DNA from 4 places in the Leisingera sp. ABM4_101 genome. Region 1 is predicted to be linked to each of the others. Evidence: riboswitches for the same ligand, from Rfam matches in the RefSeq annotation. Region 1 holds a riboswitch; each other region holds the start of a gene.
The links. Region 1 has a riboswitch for cobalamin ahead of ACXAEK_RS02185 (DUF4198 domain-containing protein). Riboswitches for the same ligand answer to the same signal wherever they lie in the genome.
Positions count from the first base shown of each region.

Region 2: another riboswitch for cobalamin. It lies ahead of ACXAEK_RS07940 (aromatic ring-hydroxylating oxygenase subunit alpha); the one in region 1 lies ahead of ACXAEK_RS02185 (DUF4198 domain-containing protein).
Region 3: another riboswitch for cobalamin. It lies ahead of ACXAEK_RS09070 (hypothetical protein); the one in region 1 lies ahead of ACXAEK_RS02185 (DUF4198 domain-containing protein).
Region 4: another riboswitch for cobalamin. It lies ahead of ACXAEK_RS19210 (TonB-dependent receptor plug domain-containing protein); the one in region 1 lies ahead of ACXAEK_RS02185 (DUF4198 domain-containing protein).

Region 1 covers NZ_JBSWTV010000002.1:226,317-230,777, forward strand. Annotated here, with positions in the region: gene ACXAEK_RS02175 (TRAP transporter substrate-binding protein) at 1-506, opposite strand, end outside; gene ACXAEK_RS02180 (LysR family transcriptional regulator) at 646-1,551, shown strand; cobalamin riboswitch at 1,671-1,885, shown strand; gene ACXAEK_RS02185 (DUF4198 domain-containing protein) at 2,032-2,817, shown strand; gene cbiM (cobalt transporter CbiM) at 2,828-3,445, shown strand; gene ACXAEK_RS02195 (cobalt ABC transporter permease) at 3,442-4,011, shown strand; gene cbiQ (cobalt ECF transporter T component CbiQ) at 4,008-4,461, shown strand, end outside.
Region 2 covers NZ_JBSWTV010000002.1:1,414,022-1,418,482, reverse strand. Annotated here, with positions in the region: gene ACXAEK_RS07945 (FAD-binding oxidoreductase) at 1-492, opposite strand, end outside; gene ACXAEK_RS07940 (aromatic ring-hydroxylating oxygenase subunit alpha) at 497-1,732, opposite strand; cobalamin riboswitch at 1,841-2,039, opposite strand; gene ACXAEK_RS07935 (dihydrofolate reductase family protein) at 2,311-2,847, shown strand; gene ACXAEK_RS07930 (TetR/AcrR family transcriptional regulator) at 2,911-3,402, shown strand; gene ACXAEK_RS07925 (DUF1523 family protein) at 3,472-4,116, opposite strand; gene ACXAEK_RS07920 (hypothetical protein) at 4,127-4,393, opposite strand.
Region 3 covers NZ_JBSWTV010000002.1:1,642,177-1,646,637, reverse strand. Annotated here, with positions in the region: gene ACXAEK_RS09085 (SRPBCC family protein) at 1-168, shown strand, start outside; gene ACXAEK_RS09080 (alpha/beta hydrolase family protein) at 180-1,058, opposite strand; gene ACXAEK_RS09075 (TetR/AcrR family transcriptional regulator) at 1,129-1,749, shown strand; cobalamin riboswitch at 1,768-1,990, shown strand; gene ACXAEK_RS09070 (hypothetical protein) at 2,101-2,505, shown strand; gene ACXAEK_RS09065 (protein-tyrosine phosphatase family protein) at 2,636-3,181, opposite strand; gene ACXAEK_RS09060 (DNA polymerase III subunit gamma/tau) at 3,378-4,461, shown strand, end outside.
Region 4 covers NZ_JBSWTV010000002.1:3,693,961-3,698,421, reverse strand. Annotated here, with positions in the region: gene ACXAEK_RS19220 (FecCD family ABC transporter permease) at 1-220, opposite strand, end outside; gene ACXAEK_RS19215 (ABC transporter substrate-binding protein) at 217-1,053, opposite strand; gene ACXAEK_RS19210 (TonB-dependent receptor plug domain-containing protein) at 1,057-2,940, opposite strand; cobalamin riboswitch at 3,101-3,309, opposite strand; gene ACXAEK_RS19205 (GlxA family transcriptional regulator) at 4,459-4,461, opposite strand, start outside.

The sequences.
Region 1 (4,461 bases):
AAGTTCTCGAAGTCCTCCGGAGTGCGGATCTCGCGGTTGGTGGTCCAGACCTGCGGGCCCTCGGAATACATGGTCATCACTTCCAGGCCGCGTTTCTGGAAGTCCGCGTTCAGATCGCCATAGATAGTGTCCGAGCTGCTGAGGATCTTCGAGATCGCCGCCGGGTCGGAGGGCAGCAGATAGGGCAGCAGGAACACCTGGCTTTCCGGCACGATGGTGCCCAGGTTGCCGATCGAGACGTTGGTCAGCTGGATGATGCCGTCCGCCGCCTGCTCAACGGTCTCGGTCGGGGTGCCCAGGGTTCCCATCGGGTAGACGCTCACGGTCACATCGCCATCGGTCGCCGCCTCGATGCGCTTTTTGAACTCCTGCGCATAGGCGTCCATGATCGAGCCCGGAATTTCTTCGATGGCGAATTTCCAGTCTTCGGCAAACACGGCGGCTGGCGCCAGGCTCAGCAGCGCCGCAGCGGCGGTGGTTTTCAGGGTTTTCAAGGTAAAGGCCATGCGGGTCTCCTCCCAGTTGGCTTGGTTAACGGGGTCGGGAGGCACCTCAGCACGAGCTTAGGGATTGAAAAATATTACGTTGATTATATTTGCATGAAAGATTTTTATGTAATGCCTCCCATAACCAGACGGCCATATCATGAAGCTGTTGCACAACACGCTGCTGGAAACTTTTGTCACCGTCGTTGATTGCGGCGGATTTTCTGATGCGCAATATGCCCTTGGTGTCACGCAATCGGCCATCAGTATCCGCATTCGCGACCTTGAAACCTCGCTGGGCTACCGGATCTGCGAACGCGGCCGCGGCGGCTTCCGTCTGACGGAGCGCGGTGAGATCGCTTATCAGAAAGCCCGCGACATTCTGCGCAGCGCGCGCGATTTCGATGCCGAGCTGCTGGAGCTGCGGGATACCATTGCCGGGGACCTGCGGATCGGCACCGTGGATTCGATCGACAGCCTTCCCAGTTTGAAATTTGCAGAGGCCCTGCAGCAATTCCTCGCACGTCCGAATGAAGTCAGGATTGAAATTGTGGTTGCCTCCCCTGCCGACCTGACCCAGCAGCTGATCACCGGTGAACTGAATGTTGCCGTGGCGCCGTTTCGCAGCCAGGTGCCGGAGCTGGAGTATTCAGAACTGTGCTGTGAGGAGCACAAGCTTTACTGCGCGCAGAAGCATCCTTTGTTTGCTGTACCGGACAGTGAAATCAGTCTTGAAACCATCGGGCAGTATCCGTTGTGCCAGCGCTCTTATGACATGCTGGTTTCACCGAAACTTGGATCGCCGGAACCAACGGCGGTTGTGGCCAACATGGAGGCCATGGCGATGCTCATTGAAACCGGTCATTTTCTGGGGCCGCTGCCCACACATTTTGCCTGCAGGCGGGTTGCAGACGGCAGGTTTCGGGAAATCAGGAACAGCCAAATGCAATGGACCTCAACCTTTTATCTCGCAACGCGCCGTGTTCATGTGCTGAGACATGCCGTGGAGCTGTTCGCCCAAGACCTGCAGAACGCTTGCCTTGCTGAAAGCAAGCCGCAGGCATGAGGCAAGACGAAGCACGTCTGCTTGCCGGCTGCAAACTTACAGAAGGAGACAGTGCCTGCAGCGCCGGTGCGGTCAGGTGAACGTGTTACAATTCTCTTGACTCAGAAAATCCGTTTTGCCATTCAGCCAAAGTGACCGGTTCCGCGAGTGTTTCAATGCGCAGCGGAAGAAATAGGGAACACGGTGCGGCGTACCCAAAAGGGACCAAATCCGTGACTGCCCCCGCAACTGTGAGCGGTGAGTGACGCTGAACATGCCACTGGGAACTGTCCCGGGAAGGCCAGCCGAACCAGGACCCGCGAGTCAGGAGACCTGCCGGACGCGAGGAATGGGACTCTGCTTGCAGAGGCCCTCTCTTCTTTTTCAACCGGACGCCGGGGTGCGCGTCTGGCCCGGGCGTTGTTTCGACAATTCCGTGCCGCTACTCCCCGTTGTTCATTCCTGATTGCAGGTGCGCCTGCGTCGTCGAATGAGGACGAAATGAAACTGAACTACCTGGCCGCTGCTCTGGCCGTTTCCCTGCCGGTTACCGCATCGGCGCATTTCCAGCTGAACTACACCGAAAACGCGCTGATCGAGAAGCCCGGCGATGTGCCAATGGGCCTGGTGTTCTGGCACCCGATGGCCAACGGCCATGCGATGGACATGGGCAAGCCCGAAGAATTCTTCATGATCCACAAAGGCGAGAAGACCGACCTGACGGACCGCCTGGAGCCCGCCACCTTCAAGGGTGTTGAGAACGAAGCCTCGGCCTACAAGGCCTCCGTTCCGGTGAAACGCTCGGGCGACTATGTCGTGGTGACCGTGCCCGCGCCTTATTACGAGGAAAGCGAGGACATCTACATCCAGCAGATCGCCAAGGTCGTGCTGAACCGCAACACCCTGCCCACCGACTGGGACCAGCCGGTTGGCCTGGCCACCGAGATCCTGCCGCTGAACAAACCCTACAACGTCATCGTCGGCTCCACCTTCTCGGGTCAGGTTCTGGCCGACGGCAAGCCGGTTGCCGGTGCCGAGATCGAGATCGAATTCATGGCGGCTGAGCCGGATCTCGAGAAATTCTCCACCACCAGCCCGACCGTGGGCGAGATGCCGGGCGGTGCGATTGTTGCCATCGCAGACCAGAACGGCGTGTTCTCCTTCGGTATCCCGAAAGCGGGCTACTGGGGCTTTGCGGCTCTGGGCTCGGGCCCGGCGACCGAGCATGAGGGTAAGGAACTCAGCCAGGATGCTGTGCTGTGGATCCACGCTGAAGAGCTGAAGTGAGACTGACCCCATGCATATCGTAGACGGCGCACTGTCGAACCCGGTTGTGATCGGCGGCGCGGTTGCCGCCGTCGGCGGTATTGCCATGGGTCTGCGCAGCCTGCCGCTGGAGCGTATTCCGGCGGCGGGGGTGCTTTCGGCCAGTTTCTTTGTGGCCTCGCTGATCCATGTCCCGATCGGTCCCAGTTCGGTTCACCTGATCCTGAACGGGCTGGCCGGGCTGGTGCTGGGCTGGGCCGCCTTCCCGGCCCTATTTGTCGGCCTCTTGCTGCAGGCGGTGTTCTTTGGTTTTGGCGGGCTGACCGTCTTGGGCGTGAACGCTGTGAACATTGCCTTGCCAGCGGTTCTGGTCGGATTGATTTTCCGGCCGCTGCTGGCGCGCGGCTCGCCGCTGCAAGGGGCGGTCTGGGGCGGCATCGGCGGCGGGCTGGCGATTGCTCTGACGACGCTTGCCGTGGCAGTGTCGCTGATGCTGTCCGGCGACGAGTTTATCCTGGCGGCCAAACTGGTGTTTTTCTCCCACATCCCGGTGATGGTGATCGAAGCGCTGCTGTCCGGTGCCGCCATCTTCCTGGCCCGCCGGGTGAAGCCCGAACTGTTCATCGACACGAAAGGAAGCCTGGCATGATCCGCGCCTGTGTTCTGATCCTGGCGCTGCTGGCGCCGATACCGGCCTTGGCGCACAACGTGATTTCCTCGGTGTTCCCGTCCGGTTCGGACATCGAGGGCGAAGTGGGCTTTTCCAACGGCGATATGGCCGCGGACCTGCTGATCGAAGTCTTTGACGCGGCCGGGGCCAAGCTGGGCGAAACCAGGACCGATGCCGACGGTTTCTTCCTGTTCACCCCGGCATCGCCGGTCACGCATGTCTTCCGCGGTGATCTGGGCGCAGGCCATGTGGCAGAGATCATTATGGAAGCTGCAGACGTCGCACAGATCATGGGCGAAAGCCCGATCAAGACCGCAGCCAGCCCGGATGCGGCTCCGGTTGGGGCTGCCGGCCTCTCCGACCAATCCCGCGCCGAACTGGCCCGGATGCTGCGCACCGAGTTGCGGCCGCTGCGCCAGGAGCTGACCGCGTTCAAGAACAAGTCGGACTTCCAGTCCGTGCTGGGCGGCATCGGCTATATCCTCGGCCTGTTCGGCCTGGGGTTCTACATCGCCGCTCGCCGCAAGATCGGCGCCAGCGCATGACCTATGTGCTGACAGGCAGCGACGCGCCGCTCAGCGGGTTTGGCGGCTTCCGCGCGAAGGTCGCAAGGCTCGACCCTAGGGCGCGCATCGTGATGGCTGCCATCTACGCAGTGGTGGTTGTCTCGCTCAGCAATCTGCTGGTGCTGGCGGCGGCGCTTGGCCTGTCGCTGTGGCTGCTGGCCTTCTCCGGCCTGCCGCCGCGGAAGACGCTGAAGCGGATGGCGATGATGGACAGTTTCATCATCTTCATGCTGGTAATGCTGCCCTTCACCATCCCCGGCACCCCGATTTTCTCCATCTCGGGGCTTGAGGCGAGCTGGGAAGGCCTGCGGCGCGCAACCGAAATCGCCCTGACCGCCAATGCGGTCATTCTGGCGGTGATGACACTGGTCGGGTCCATGGAGCCAGTCACCATGGGGCACGCGCTGTTTGCCCTGAAGACCCCTGCGC
Region 2 (4,461 bases), 1.2 Mb from region 1:
CGGGCGCTTGGCGCAGTTGATGAAGCAGACGTCAGGCGACTGGCCGCGGTCGAACAGATACTGCGTCATCGACAGGCTGGGCGTGATGCCGGAACCAGCGGAGATGAACAGGAACTTGCCGTTCGGCCGCTTGGGCAGGGTGAACACGCCTGCCGGGCCAGAGGCCCGCAGGAACATGCCCGGCTTCAGGTGGTCCAGCATCCAGCGGGTGCCGATGCTGTCGGCCTGCGCCTTGACCGTCACCGAAATCGACAGCGGCCGCGACGGCGAGGAGCTGATCGTGTAGGTCCGCCAGACAGTCTCCCCCGGCACCGGCAGCTCCAGCGTCAGGAACTGGCCCGGCTGGTACTTGAACCACGCGCCAGACGGCGCGCGGAAGCTGAAGGTGGCGGTGTTCGGCGCTTCCGGCACAACAGAGACGCATTCCAGCATCTCGTCGTCCTTCCACGCCAGGGTTTCGTCCAGCGTCTCGAAATTGGCCTGCAGTCCCATGCGCTTACTCCGCCGCGATCAGGTGGCGGCCAGTCAGGGCGCGCATCAGATGATCGGCATACCAGTTGGAGAACTGGATGACGCCGCTTTCCTGCACTTCCGAGTACGGACCGGGCTCATACGCGGGCGAATTGATGCCGCGCTGATTGTCCTCGACCACGATGCGGTCTTCGTCGTTGGTGGCAATCCAGACCTCAGTGAGGCGCTTCAGGTCGTAATCCTGCCCCTCGACCGCGTCCTTATGCACCAGCCATTTGGTGGTGACTTCGGTCTCAGTCGGGCTGATCGGGGTCACACGGAACACGATGGAATGATCCGGCAGGAAGTGGTTCCAGGTGGTCGGGTAGTGGAACTTCAGCAAGGTGCCCGCGTCCGCGAACGGCACCCGGCCCAGCTTCCTGGCCACAGCCGCCTTGCCGTCCAGGGTATAGCTCTCGGCGCCCTCGTTCAGCGGCATCCGCGCCAGCCGGTGCTGGCCGCGCGCGTCGATGGTAAAGGCCGACGGAACCCCCGCCGCCTCGATCCGGTCGAAATGCTTTTGCAGGTGCGCCGGTGTCTCGCCGCCTTCGATGCCGGTCACCGACGGGTCTTCCGGGAAGGTCCGGCACAGCGAGGGGTGGTTGCCGCCGCAGTGATAGCACTCGCGGTTGTTCTCCCAGACCAGCTTCCAGTTGCCGTTCTCGATGATCGAGCTTTCATAGGCGACCTTGGCGTTACCCAGGTCATGCGGTTCCAGATACGGACGCGCCACAGCGGCAAAAGCGTCAAAATCCGGCGCCTCATCCGCCAGGCAGATATAGATCAGCCCAGCCAGATCGCGGCAATGCACCGGCTTCAGCCCGTGTTTGGAGGCATCGAAATCCGGCCCCATGTCGCGCGCCCACAGCAGCGAGCCATCCAGCTCATAGGTCCACTGGTGATAGGGGCAGACCAGTTTCGGCGCATTGCCTTTCTTGGCTTTGCACACAACCGAACCGCGGTGGCGGCAGGCGTTGTGGAAGGCACGCACTTCGCCATCGGTGCCGCGCACGATGATGACATTGTAGGACCCCACCTGATGGGTCACGTAATTGCCCGCCTTCGGGATCTCGCAGGCCGGAATGGCAAACAGCCACTCGCGGTAGAAAATCTGGCGCATGTCCAGATCCAGAACCCCCGGATCGGTATAGAACGCCTGTTCCAGGGAATAGTTTTTCTGCCGGCCCATCAGCTTGGCCAGAATCTCGCTGTCCTGAAGCATCTGCTTCTCTCCTTTGCCGCATCCCCGCGGCGTCTTGGCTGGGTGCAGGCATGGGAAGAGAGATTGCAGGCCACGCGCCCGCAACCGCCCGACCGCCGCCCGCGGTTGACGTGTTTTCATGGCAAGGCTGGTTTCCGGACTGTCCCGGGGCCGCGTGGCGGCGGAGCCTGGCACCTTCCCGAAGCATGCGCCTCAGTGGTCTTTGCCAGGCCTGACCCGGGGTCACCGTTGCGGGGGCAGTGCCGGAGTTTCACCAGCTTCCCAATTCTCCGCCCCGAAAGGCGGCACCTTGCTGAGATGGAAAATGCCCGATCACGGGCCGGTCGGCGAAAACAAATCCGACCCGCCGAAACCGGAAAAAGACATGCATGTTTGCCGCTCCAAACCGCACAGGGATGTCCAGAATCTCAAACCGGCACTCGCCAGCCTGTTTGCGGCAAGCGCTTATCTTTCATGCGTTTACCCGTTGCCTGCTGCCGCGAATCGATTCGCGGACACCCGAAAATGCGCCGGTCACTTGGAACTGGAACCACGATTAACTATATGCCGTATAATTAATTGCAACTCAGGAGAACCAGATGACCACCGGCCACGTTTTCATCGCCACCAGCCTCGACGGCTTTGTGGCCCGCCAGGACCACTCGCTGGATTGGCTTTACAAACAGCCTGTTGCCGAAGATGACGATGGCGGTTTTGCGGCCTTCATGGACAGCGTCGATGGGCTGGTCATGGGAACAGGATCATTCCGCACCCTGCTGGGGTTTGATGCATGGCCCTACGCCAAACCGGTTGTGGTCCTCAGCAGCAGCCTGAGCGAACAGGACATTCCCGAGGAGCTGAAGGACAAGGTGCGCCTCAGCACCGCTACACCCGCAGACCTTATGCAGGAACTGCAGGAAGAGGGCTGGAAACGCGCCTATATCGACGGCGGCCGGATGGTGCAGTCCTTCCTGCGGCAAGGGCTGATCGCAGATCTGACCATCACAACGGTTCCGATCCTGATTGGCAGCGGCATCCCGCTGTTTGGCAATCTGGAGCGGGACATCGACCTCCAGGTGGCAAGCTCCCGCACCCTGCCCACCGGCATGGTCCAGACCACCTTCCAGGTGGCCTGATCCATGCCCCCGCGCATGGGGCGCCCTCCCCGGGGCAGCCGGGCTCTCAGCAAGGATGATGTATTGAAAAAGGCCCAGCAGCTGCTCGATGAGGGCGGCAGCAAGGCCCTCACCTTCAAGGCACTGGCAGAGGCGCTTGGCGTCACTCCGATGGCCGTTGCCCACCACGCCGGCACCAGGGACGAGATGATTGCATCTCTCGTCGCCATTGCGTTCGAAGGTGCTGACGCACCATCAGAGGAGGCAACCCCCAAGCTGCGGCTGCGCGGCCTGATGACCCGCTATTGCGCCCAGGTCACCCGGCACCCGGAGCTGGCGAAATGCATCCTGGAAAACCCATCCCTGATCGGCGCCTCCCTGACAAGGCTGACGCAGCACATCGAGGCGGAAATTGCAGCCGCAGGCGTGACCGGCGCAGAGGCCCGCACCCTACTCTGCCTGCTGGTGGATTACACACACGGCTTTGCCTTTGCCGCCGCTGCGGCACCACGCGGGGCGCTTTCGGATGACGACTTCACCCCGGCACTGGACTGGGTGCTCGACCGGATCGAATAAAAAACGCGGGCCATTCAGGCCCGCGCATCCGCTTGTGTCTTCCGGAACCGCCCATCCAGCGACCCCCTCTCACTTTGATTTCCAGGTACCCAGCCAGCGCCGGAACCGCCCCTTGCGCTCGGCAATCGCATCGCCGGCCGCATACAGGCTGTCTTCGGCGCTTTCGATCATCGGGTCGATCCGCGCCTGCCGGAACCGGCGCCAGCGCACATAAATCGCCCACAGGAGCGCCGCCAGCAGCACCAGGAAGATGATCGAGAACCAATTGGTCGGCTTGTCCTCCGGCCCCGCCACCGGCTTGATCGTCACCGCATTGGGGAAGATCGACAGGAACTCGTTGCGCCAGCCGTAATGCATCACCGCCACCCACTCCGGGTTCGCCTTGGTCGAGATGCTGTCATTGGCGTCCGTATAAAGGTTCGCGGTGTCGAACTTGAAATAGGGCGGCCAGTTCCAGCCGGTGTCCTCGTTACGGTAGACCATGTTGCGGCCGTTGGCGCGCACCGCCTGGATGAACTGCACATCCCGGTTGATCAGCTGCGCCGACTGGTCGTCCGGCTTGGACCAAAACACCCTGGTCCAGTCGTTCAGCTCCTGCCGCTCCTCATAGGTATTGACGATCCGCACCACGTCATACTGCGGCAGCGTATAATGCAGGTAGGCGCCGAACAGCACCCAGAAGGTAATCAGGAAAGCCCATTTGATGAAACGCATGGGGTGGACCTCACATGAAGTTAATGACGTAGATCAGGAGCGCCAGCGCCCCCAGCGGGATGATATAGACCAACAGGATCAGCTTGCGCCGGAACGAGTTGTCGTACTGCTTCAGCCCTCGCTGGATGAAGGCCGCGCGGTCGCCGGTCAACCCCTTCTCTTTCCAGCGCCGCTTCAGCTTCAGCCGCCGCATCTCGCGCGAGTAGAGCGACACCGCGGCATAGACCACGGTCAGCACCACCAGAAGGATCAGGATCAGGCGGATAAATCCGAACATCTCAGCACGCCTCCTGAGCTTGTGCACGTAACATAGGTTCGCGCCCGCCCATGGGGGCGGGTCGGGCG
Region 3 (4,461 bases), 1.4 Mb from region 1:
CAGCGGACCCGGATGTCAGCGCAGCTGAAACTGGCGCCCTCCACCCTGACCGGGCGGCTGCTGATACAATCGCTGAAACTGGCGCGCAGCAATCTCAACCGCCGCTTCAAGCTGCGGCTGGCCGATTATGCCCGCCTGACTGAAGAACGCCTAAGCCGGACAGCCTGAGGCAGTCCTGGTCAGGCCTGCGGCACCAGCCGCGGCCACAGCGCGGCATTGGCGCGGGCAAAGGCGCCAAGGTGGCCGATCTTCTGCACGCCAGCTTTTTGCGGGTCCAGCACCGCACGGCGCTGCGGCACATCGCCAAAGACATCGCCCAGCCGCCAGACCGCCGCGGGCGGCACCACGTCGTCATCCGCCATCGCAAACAGATCCACCGGGATGCCGGTTTCCGCCCAGCGGGGCTGCGGCAGCGTGGTGCCGGTTTCCGGCAGGTAGCTGCCCGGCGTGGTGCACCAGCGCCGCCATTGCCAGTAGACACCGGCCGGCAAGTCGGCCCCGAACCCCACCGCGCGCCCGGGCAGATAGCCCAAGGCACGGACCAGCGGCGGCACATGGCCGAACCAGAAGGCCAGCGCCAGCGCGCGGTAGGGCCAGGGATGATCGTGGTGATGCACCAAGCCGCCCGCGACCACGATCATGCGGGCGACGTCCGTCAGGCCATCCTGCAGGGGCATCAGCATTGCCCCCAGCGAATGGCCAATCACCAGCAACGGCACACCCGCATAGTGCCGCTGCATTTCTTTGCTGGCCGCTGGCTGATCCGCCAGCGCCCACTCGGCCATGGTGGCCTGTGACCGGCGCGGGTGCATACGCGCCGAGGCCCCAAAGTCCCGGTAATCAAAAGTGAGGCAAGCCATCTGCCGCTCTGCCGCCAGCCAGCGCGCGAAATGCCGGTAATAGCCCTGCGGCACCCCGGTTGCGCCATTCAGCACCACCGCTGCCCGGGCCGGTCCCGCCGGGTGATACAGCCGCCCGGCCAGCACCGCCTCACCAGCGGCAAAGCGCAGCTCTTGCACCCGGATATCTGCCGTCTGTTCTGCATGGCTGTCGAGCATGGCACCCTCCTAGACCAATTGGTCCACTCCACCTCTGGACCAATCGGTCTAATGCTGTCAACCTGCCGTCATGACTGACGTGACGACACCTTCTGCCGCCCCGGACGGCCCCGTCCCCACCCGCGAGCGGCTGCTGCGCGCGGCTGCCGGGCTGTTCCGCAACAAGGGCTACAGCGGCACCGGCCTGGCAGAATTGCTGGCCGCGGCGGAGGCGCCCAAGGGCTCGCTCTACCACCATTTCCCAAACGGCAAATCGGACCTTGCGCTGGCCGCAGCGGACTGGGCATCAGAGCAGATGCAAGCACTGATCGACGCTTCCTTCACCCCTGCGCCGACCTTTCAGGACGGCGCCAAGACGGTCTGCTACAAGCTGGCGAAACTGTTCGACAAACAGGGCAAATGGAGCGGCTGCCCGGTCTCTGCCACCCTGTTCGAAGGGCCGGAGAACGAGGCTTTCCACCAGCACGCCGCCAAGCTGTTCGAGGGCTGGATCACCGGGACCGCAGCCCATGCCCGGCGCCTGGGCCTGCCTGAGGCTGAGGCCCGCGCCGCTGCCGAGAATTTCTATATCCTGCTGCAAGGCGGCTGGCAGCTGGCCCGGGTGCGGCGCGATTCGGATGTGATCCGGGGGCTGCACCTGCAGATGCACAGACCCCAGCCAAACCCAATGCAGCTGCAGAAAAACGATTGACAACTCAGGGATCCAACCGCTACCGATTGTGCCGATGGTTCCCGCGCCACAGAATCTTGTGTCCGGGATGAAAAGGGAACACGGTGCGGCCCCGCCCTGCGCAAGGCCAATTCCGCGACTGCCCCCGCAACTGTAAGCGGCGAGCGACCCCGATAGAGCCACTGGCCCTCAAAGAGGCCGGGAAGGATCGGGAAAGCTGCGACCCGCAAGTCAGGAGACCTGCCATCGGATATGAAACTCGAACCCGGGCGGGGTGTCCGGACAGGGTCTGATGGCACCGCGGGGCTTTCCGCTTTCTCATCCGGTCTCTTGTCCCCAGAACTCCCCGCACCACGCGCGGAGGGCGCAAACATGATGTGGACGGACCAGACGCATTTCTATGCGGCAACGGATTGCAAATACCTCGGGAAACCCTGCCCCGCGGCAGAGCGGATGATCGCCAAGCTGGCCGAGGCGATGACCAAGGCCAAGCCGCTGACCCAGGAGGATTTTGAAATCACCGGCACCAGCGCGCTGGACGGCTGCCCGCGCAACTGCCCGGCGCAGTTCGTAGCCAGCCATGACCGGATCCGGCTGTTCTGCGGTGTCGGGGAAGAGGCCCCGCGCGAGGGCCTGGACCGGTTCGCCGATGCGATCCTCAGCCGCGACGGCACCGGCTTTGCCGCCTCGCAACTGGATGCCCGCCCCTGCGCGCTGATGGAGGCGCTGCCGAAAACGGCAGAGGCGCATCAGGCAGAGCAAATGCTGGCGCTATAAGAATTCCAGACTGCGAGTGATCCGCCCGGCGGCACCGCCGGGCAGCGTCCGCCCCTCCCCGTCAAACCAAAGGTTTGCCTCCGGCAAAACGGGAGGACGCTTCGCACCCACCCAGGGTCAGGCGCTGCCCTCAGTGTTTGACACCCTGCCCCGCGCAGGCCCAATCCAGCTGCGCCTCGGTCTCCACCGCACAGGGCCGCACCGAGCGCAGCCGCGCCAGCGCCTGGACCGGGTCCTCGCCGCAGTCGATCATCAGCCGCAGCACCGCCATGCCGGAGCGCCCGCAGCCGCCCTTGCAATGCACCAGAACCCGGCCGCCGCCTGCCAGCGCCTGCCGCGCCGACTGGCTGGCGGCGGCCCATTTTTCATTCACTGCCGGTGGCGGCACCTGGAAATCCGGCACCGGCAAATGCAGCCAGCGGCAGGCCATGCTTTGGATGTCGACGCCCAGCCGCGGCACTCCGGCGGCCACATGCTCAGCCTCGGTGGTCATCGAGATCACCAGCCCCGGCTTCCATTGATAGATCTGGATCAGGTCGCTGCGGTAATCGCCGGCGCCGCCCGGCAGCCGGCACAGCGCCAGAATGCCGCCGCCCGCTGACAGCGCGTGGATGGTCAGGCCGGCCAGCGCGGCAGTCTCCTGCACCGCTGGCTTTGAAGTGTCTTCAGTTTGCATACCGCCTCCCTGGACGCCGCGCCCCTGCACTTCCCCCGCATTTCCCCCTTCCCTCCAGACTAGCCGCTAACCGCAGAAAGCCAAAGCGCTTTTGCAGCCCTGGCTTTACTGCCTTCTGCGGTGGACGAACCGGCTGCGCTTCAATACCCTGCGCGGAACGCGGGACCCCCGCACACCGAATCCGGCACGAGACACCATGAACGACATTCCCAGCGGCACCACCCAATCGCAATACCAGGTTCTGGCCCGCAAATACCGGCCCGAAACCTTTGCCGATCTGGTGGGGCAGGACGCCATGGTGCGCACCCTGAAAAACGCCTTTGCCGCTGACCGTATCGCCCAGGCCTTCATCATGACCGGCATCCGCGGCACCGGGAAAACCACCACCGCGCGGATCATCGCCAAGGGCATGAACTGCGTGGGCGAGGACGGCCAGGGCGGCCCCACCACCGACCCTTGCGGCAAATGCGAGCATTGCGTGGCGATCATGGAAGGCCGCCATGTCGACGTGATGGAGATGGACGCGGCCTCGCGCACCGGTGTGAATGACATCCGCGAAATCATCAACTCGGTGCAATACCGCGCGGCCTCGGCCCGTTACAAGATCTACATCATCGACGAGGTCCACATGCTGTCGACCTCCGCCTTCAACGCGCTGCTGAAGACACTGGAGGAGCCGCCGGCGCATGTGAAATTCATCTTCGCCACCACCGAGATCCGCAAGGTGCCGGTGACGGTGCTGTCGCGCTGCCAGCGCTTCGACCTGCGCCGGATCGAACCGGAGGTGATGATTGCCCTCCTGCGCAAGATCGCCACGGCTGAAAGTGCCGAGATTGCCGAGGACGCGCTGGCCCTCATCACCCGCGCCGCCGAAGGCTCCGCGCGGGATGCAACCTCGCTGCTGGATCAGGCGATTTCCCATGGTGCTGGTGAAACCACAGCCGATCAGGTCCGCGCCATGCTGGGCCTTGCCGACCGCGGCCGGGTGCTGGACCTGATGGATATGATCCTGCGCGGCGATGCGGCCGCCGCCCTGACCGAACTCAGCGGCCAGTATGCCGAGGGCGCCGACCCGCTGGCGGTGCTGCGCGATCTGGCCGAGATCACCCATTGGGTTTCGGTGGTGAAGATCACGCCCGACGCGGCTGAGGACCCCACCGTCAGCCCCGATGAGCGCGCCCGCGGCAAAGCGATGGCGGATGCGCTGGCAATGCGGGTGCTGACCCGCATGTGGCAGATGCTCTTGAAGGCGCTGGAGGAAGTGGCCGCTGCGCCAAACG
Region 4 (4,461 bases), 3.5 Mb from region 1:
GCATCGCAGCCCCCGCCAGCCCCAGGCCGCCGCCGATGATAATCGCCAGCACCGCCCTCGGCAGGCGGATTTCCTGCATCACCAGCGTCAGCGGGCCATAGCTGTCGTTAAACAGCGCCGCCAGGCTTTCGCCCATGCCGACATCCGCGGGCCCCACTGTCAGCGAGATCAGAAACAGCACAATGACGGCAATGGACAGTCCCAACATCAGACGGGTCATTCCCGGCTCTCCTTTTCGGCGAACAGGCGGCGCTCCTCAGCCAGGATTTGCACCGCGCGCAGCACATGGGGCGTGCCGCAGACCCAATCCGCATCGCGCATCTGCCCGGCACCGCTTTGGGCCGCCAGCTGCTGCACGACGGGATGTGCCAGATTGTCCTCGCTGCGCGAAGCGCGCGGGTAAGGCGAGGTTCCCACCAGCAGGTCCGGCTCAGCCATCGCCAGCACTTCCAGCGGCATCTTGCCGGAGCGGGCGTAACCCAACTCGGCGGCGACATTCCTAAGGCCCGCAGCCTCAAGGATTTGCCCGGCCAGCGATTTCGGCCCGGCGGTGTAATTGTTGGCCGCATAGAGTGCTGCCCGCGGGCGCGTGCCTTCGGCTGGCAGCAGCAAGGCCAGTTGCCTGTCAAATTCTGCCAGAAGAGCGCGGGCGGCCTGTTCCCGGCCCAGAACACCGCCCATCTTCAGGATCCGCTGCCGCACGTCTTCCAGCGAGTTGGCGGGCTGAAACACCACCACGGGCACACCAAGCCGCTGCAGCATATCGGTTGTCGCCCGGGTCGAAAACGTGCCGGCAATCACCAGATCCGGCTTCAGCAGGTAAATCTCCTCTGCCTTGCCGTGATTGATGGGATAAGCCATGGCCTCATCAGCCATGGCCGAGGCGCGGGCGTCCCGCGCGATGTAAGAAACCGAGGCCAGCTGCCCCGGCGCTGCAAGCAGCATCGCCAGCTGGTCGGTGCACAGGTTCATCGACACCACGCGCGACGGCCCGGCAAAGGCGCCGGTGGCGGCCCACAAAAGGGCCAGGGCTATGCCGGGCAAGCTGCGCATGGGTCAGAACGCGGCCCGTACGCCGATATAGGCGGCGCGGCCGCGCTTGGCGTAGCCCCAGACGTCCGCGTAATCCTCGTCGAACAGGTTAGTGACGCGCCCGGTCAGTACGACGTTATCCGTCAGCTCATACTGAGCAGCCACATCAACGGTGGTGTAATCCGGCAGCTCAGCTGTGGCAAAGGAGCCAAAGAACTGGCTGTCCGAATTGCCTGCCACATGCCGGATGTCCGTGGTGACAGAGCCGCGGCCGTTGAAAGTATCCAGTGTGGCACTCAGTAGAAGCTCGTGCTCCGGGCGGCGGATCTCGACGGAGCCATTGGGGTTGGTGGCGTCCAGATAGGTGTAGGACAGACGCAGGTCGAGGTTGTCGGTGGCTTCCAGGCGTGCTGCCAGTTCAACACCTTTGCGATCACTGTCTCCGGCTTGGTTGCGGTAGGAGAACGTGGTTGCGTTCACCATGTAGCTCTCGATCTCGCCTGTCAGTGTCTCGTCGAAATAAGTCACATCAACCAGACCGCGCCCTTGCAGGAATGGCACTTCAACCCCGAAATCGAAGCTGCGGTTTTCTTCCGGCTGCAGGTTCGGATTGCCGAGGTAGGTAGTGGAGCCGAAGGTGCTGTTGGCAAACAGTTCAAAGTAAGAAGGGTTCACGATGCCGGTACCGGCCGAGCTGTGCAGGCGCACACCGCTGCCAGCAAACGTGTAGGAGGCACTGACGGTCCAGCTGGTTGCGTCTTCGAATACGCTGTTGCTGTCGTGACGCACCCCGAGCTGCAGGTCCAGGCCGTTGGCAAAGCTGCCGCGGTATTCCAGGGCAATCGACTTGGTTTCGCGTGTAAAGGCCGGGTTGGAGCTGCTGGAATCCTCTTCCCACTCCAGCATTGCGTTCAGAAGATGGTCTGCTTGATCAGCCTGCTGCCCGTCCAGGCCGAAACTCAGCAGGTACTTTGCTGCTTCAGTCTTGGTCTCGGTCGGGGTGCCGCCATTGAAGGACCGGTCAAAGTCAGTGCGTTCGATTGACAGGCGGTGTTTCAGGCGGCCGCCCAATGTGTCCAGTTCAGCATAGACTTGCGCCAGTTGCTCATCCCGGTCACTGAATTGCGTCGGATCATCCACGACATAGCTGGCCGCATCCGTTGCGGTAAAGGAGGTGCGATCGCTGTCATAGCGTTCATCCGACGTGCGGAAGTTGAAGCCAAGTTTCAGCCAGTCGGTGACCAGGTAGTCGCCTTTCAATTGCAGTGTATTGCGGCGGATGCCGTCTTCTTCACCGCCATCGCCCGAGGTGTCATAGCCGTCGTCATTGTCATGGGCGAAGCTGAAGGCGATACCGCCGCGCTCGGTCCGCGACGAAACCCGGGCCGAGGCCCGGTAGCCGTCGGACCCCGCTTCCGCGCTGCCGCCGTATTCCGTGCCGATGCCGCCGGACTTGGTGATGATGTTGATCACACCGGCCGAGGCGTTGGAGCCGTAGAACACCGACTGCGGGCCGCGCAGGACTTCGATCCGCTCGATATTGGCAGTGTCCAGGCCGGACAGAATGTACTCGCTGTCACCGCCCGAGGCTTCGACGCCGTCGATCAGGATCAGCGTGTGATTGGCTTCGGCACCGCGGATGCGGACCTGGGTAAAACTGTCGCCGGAGCCGTTCACCATCAGGCCGGGGACCGAACGCAGCGCGTCCTGGACGGTGGTGATACCGTGATCTTCGATTTCTTCGCTGGTCAGGACTGAGACTGAGCGGCCGTATTTTTGGGCCTCGACCGGCGTAAAACCGCCGGAGACGATGATCTCTCCCAGATCGGTGACCTCAAAATCCTGGGCGGTTGCGATTACAGGGGTGGCGGCCAGGGCCGCAGCTAGGGACAGGCTTGCCTTGCGCATATTCCATTCCTCCCGGCCCACGCAGCAAGCACAGGCCAAGCGGCTGCCCATACCGGGCAGCATGTTCATAATTTTGGTCTTTGGAAGGCAATGCCCCCGCAGACGGTGAAAACTGCCACCACTACGGAAGGTCCGTTATCTTCGGCGCGCCCCGCACCGCGATAGGGTGATCATCCTGGCAGGTCTCCTGACTTGCGGGTCGAGGCTTTGCTGCGCCTTCCCGCCCCTTGGGGCAGTGGCATACCGCAGCATTGCTCTCCGCTCACAGTTGCGGGGGCAGTCACGGATTCGGCGCCTGTTGGCTACACCTCACCGTGTTCCCTTTTAACCGGGTGGTCTCCCAGCCGGACCAGAATGGCCGGGACTTAGGCAAACTGAACTTATTCTGTCAAGCGCCAAAGTCTAGTGAGGCGGCTTAGAGAGGGCGCCAAAAGGCGTCATCGCAAGAAACTGATTTCGTTAAACTGTTATAACTGAATACTACTTCGGGAGAGGGAAGACTGACGCGATTAGGCTCAAAGTTCTTACTCGGAAGCAATGCTGCATACGTATCTCGCAGTATTTGATTGAAGTGGATGAACGCATGCAAGCTTCACCACCGGCGGTGAACCTCAATCAGTGCATCTACCGCAGAACTACTGCTTTGGCCCTGCCGAGTTGTGGCTGCTTCGATGCTGAGGAATGTCTGAAATGGTCCGGTCAGGCTGATCCATTGCGTCGACTAGTGCCGACCTTGGAAACGCAACTTTCCTCGCATAGCTGCCGCTGAGATCAGGCGCAGCATTCGGTAGAATGGGCTCGATCCCACCCTCCGCTGCAGGGCGCACAAACGGGCAGATCGAGCCCATAGCTACGGTCACCGCTTGGCATGGTCGCTGCAGGTGCATTGGACCGCTCACAGTCCGAAGCGGACATGGCCCGTGCTACCACAGCATTAGATTCTTCCGGCTTGTGTCGCTTCGTTCCCATTCTGATCCTCCGTTTTCCTAAACATAACGGCGGACCACTTCATTGGGGGAGGATCATCGGGGCTAGCTCTATCTCCGAGGGCGTCATCCTTGCCCTTCAGCGGGAATGCCGTCAGATCAACGAAGAAATGCGTTGGCTTGTGGCCGTCGTGGCCGATACTGGCATGCGTCTGGCTGAAGCTGCTGGCCTGCTTAGAGAAAACACCTTGCAGGACGATGAGAGGCAGTGGCTAGCCTAGAATTGTTCCCCGCCCGCAGCGGAGCCTTAAGACGGGCGGCAGTGAGCGGCTGGGTCTTCTTGTCCGTTCTGCCAGGTGTGCGGCCGAGCGTGTCCATGTGCAAGAGGCCGGCAGCAAGCTTGCCTTCCCAATATACAACGCAGCGGGGAAAAACGTCAGTTCGGTCAGTGCTCAGGTTCCAGGATCCAGGCTCTTCTCGGTCCTCATTCCCTCGCCGATGATGTGATTGTTTTCTCGAAAATACCCAGCCTGTCAGTGTTTTAGTTAGGCATAGCGGCGTCTGTGGGGGCACAATTTCAAGTGCAAGCCGGTTA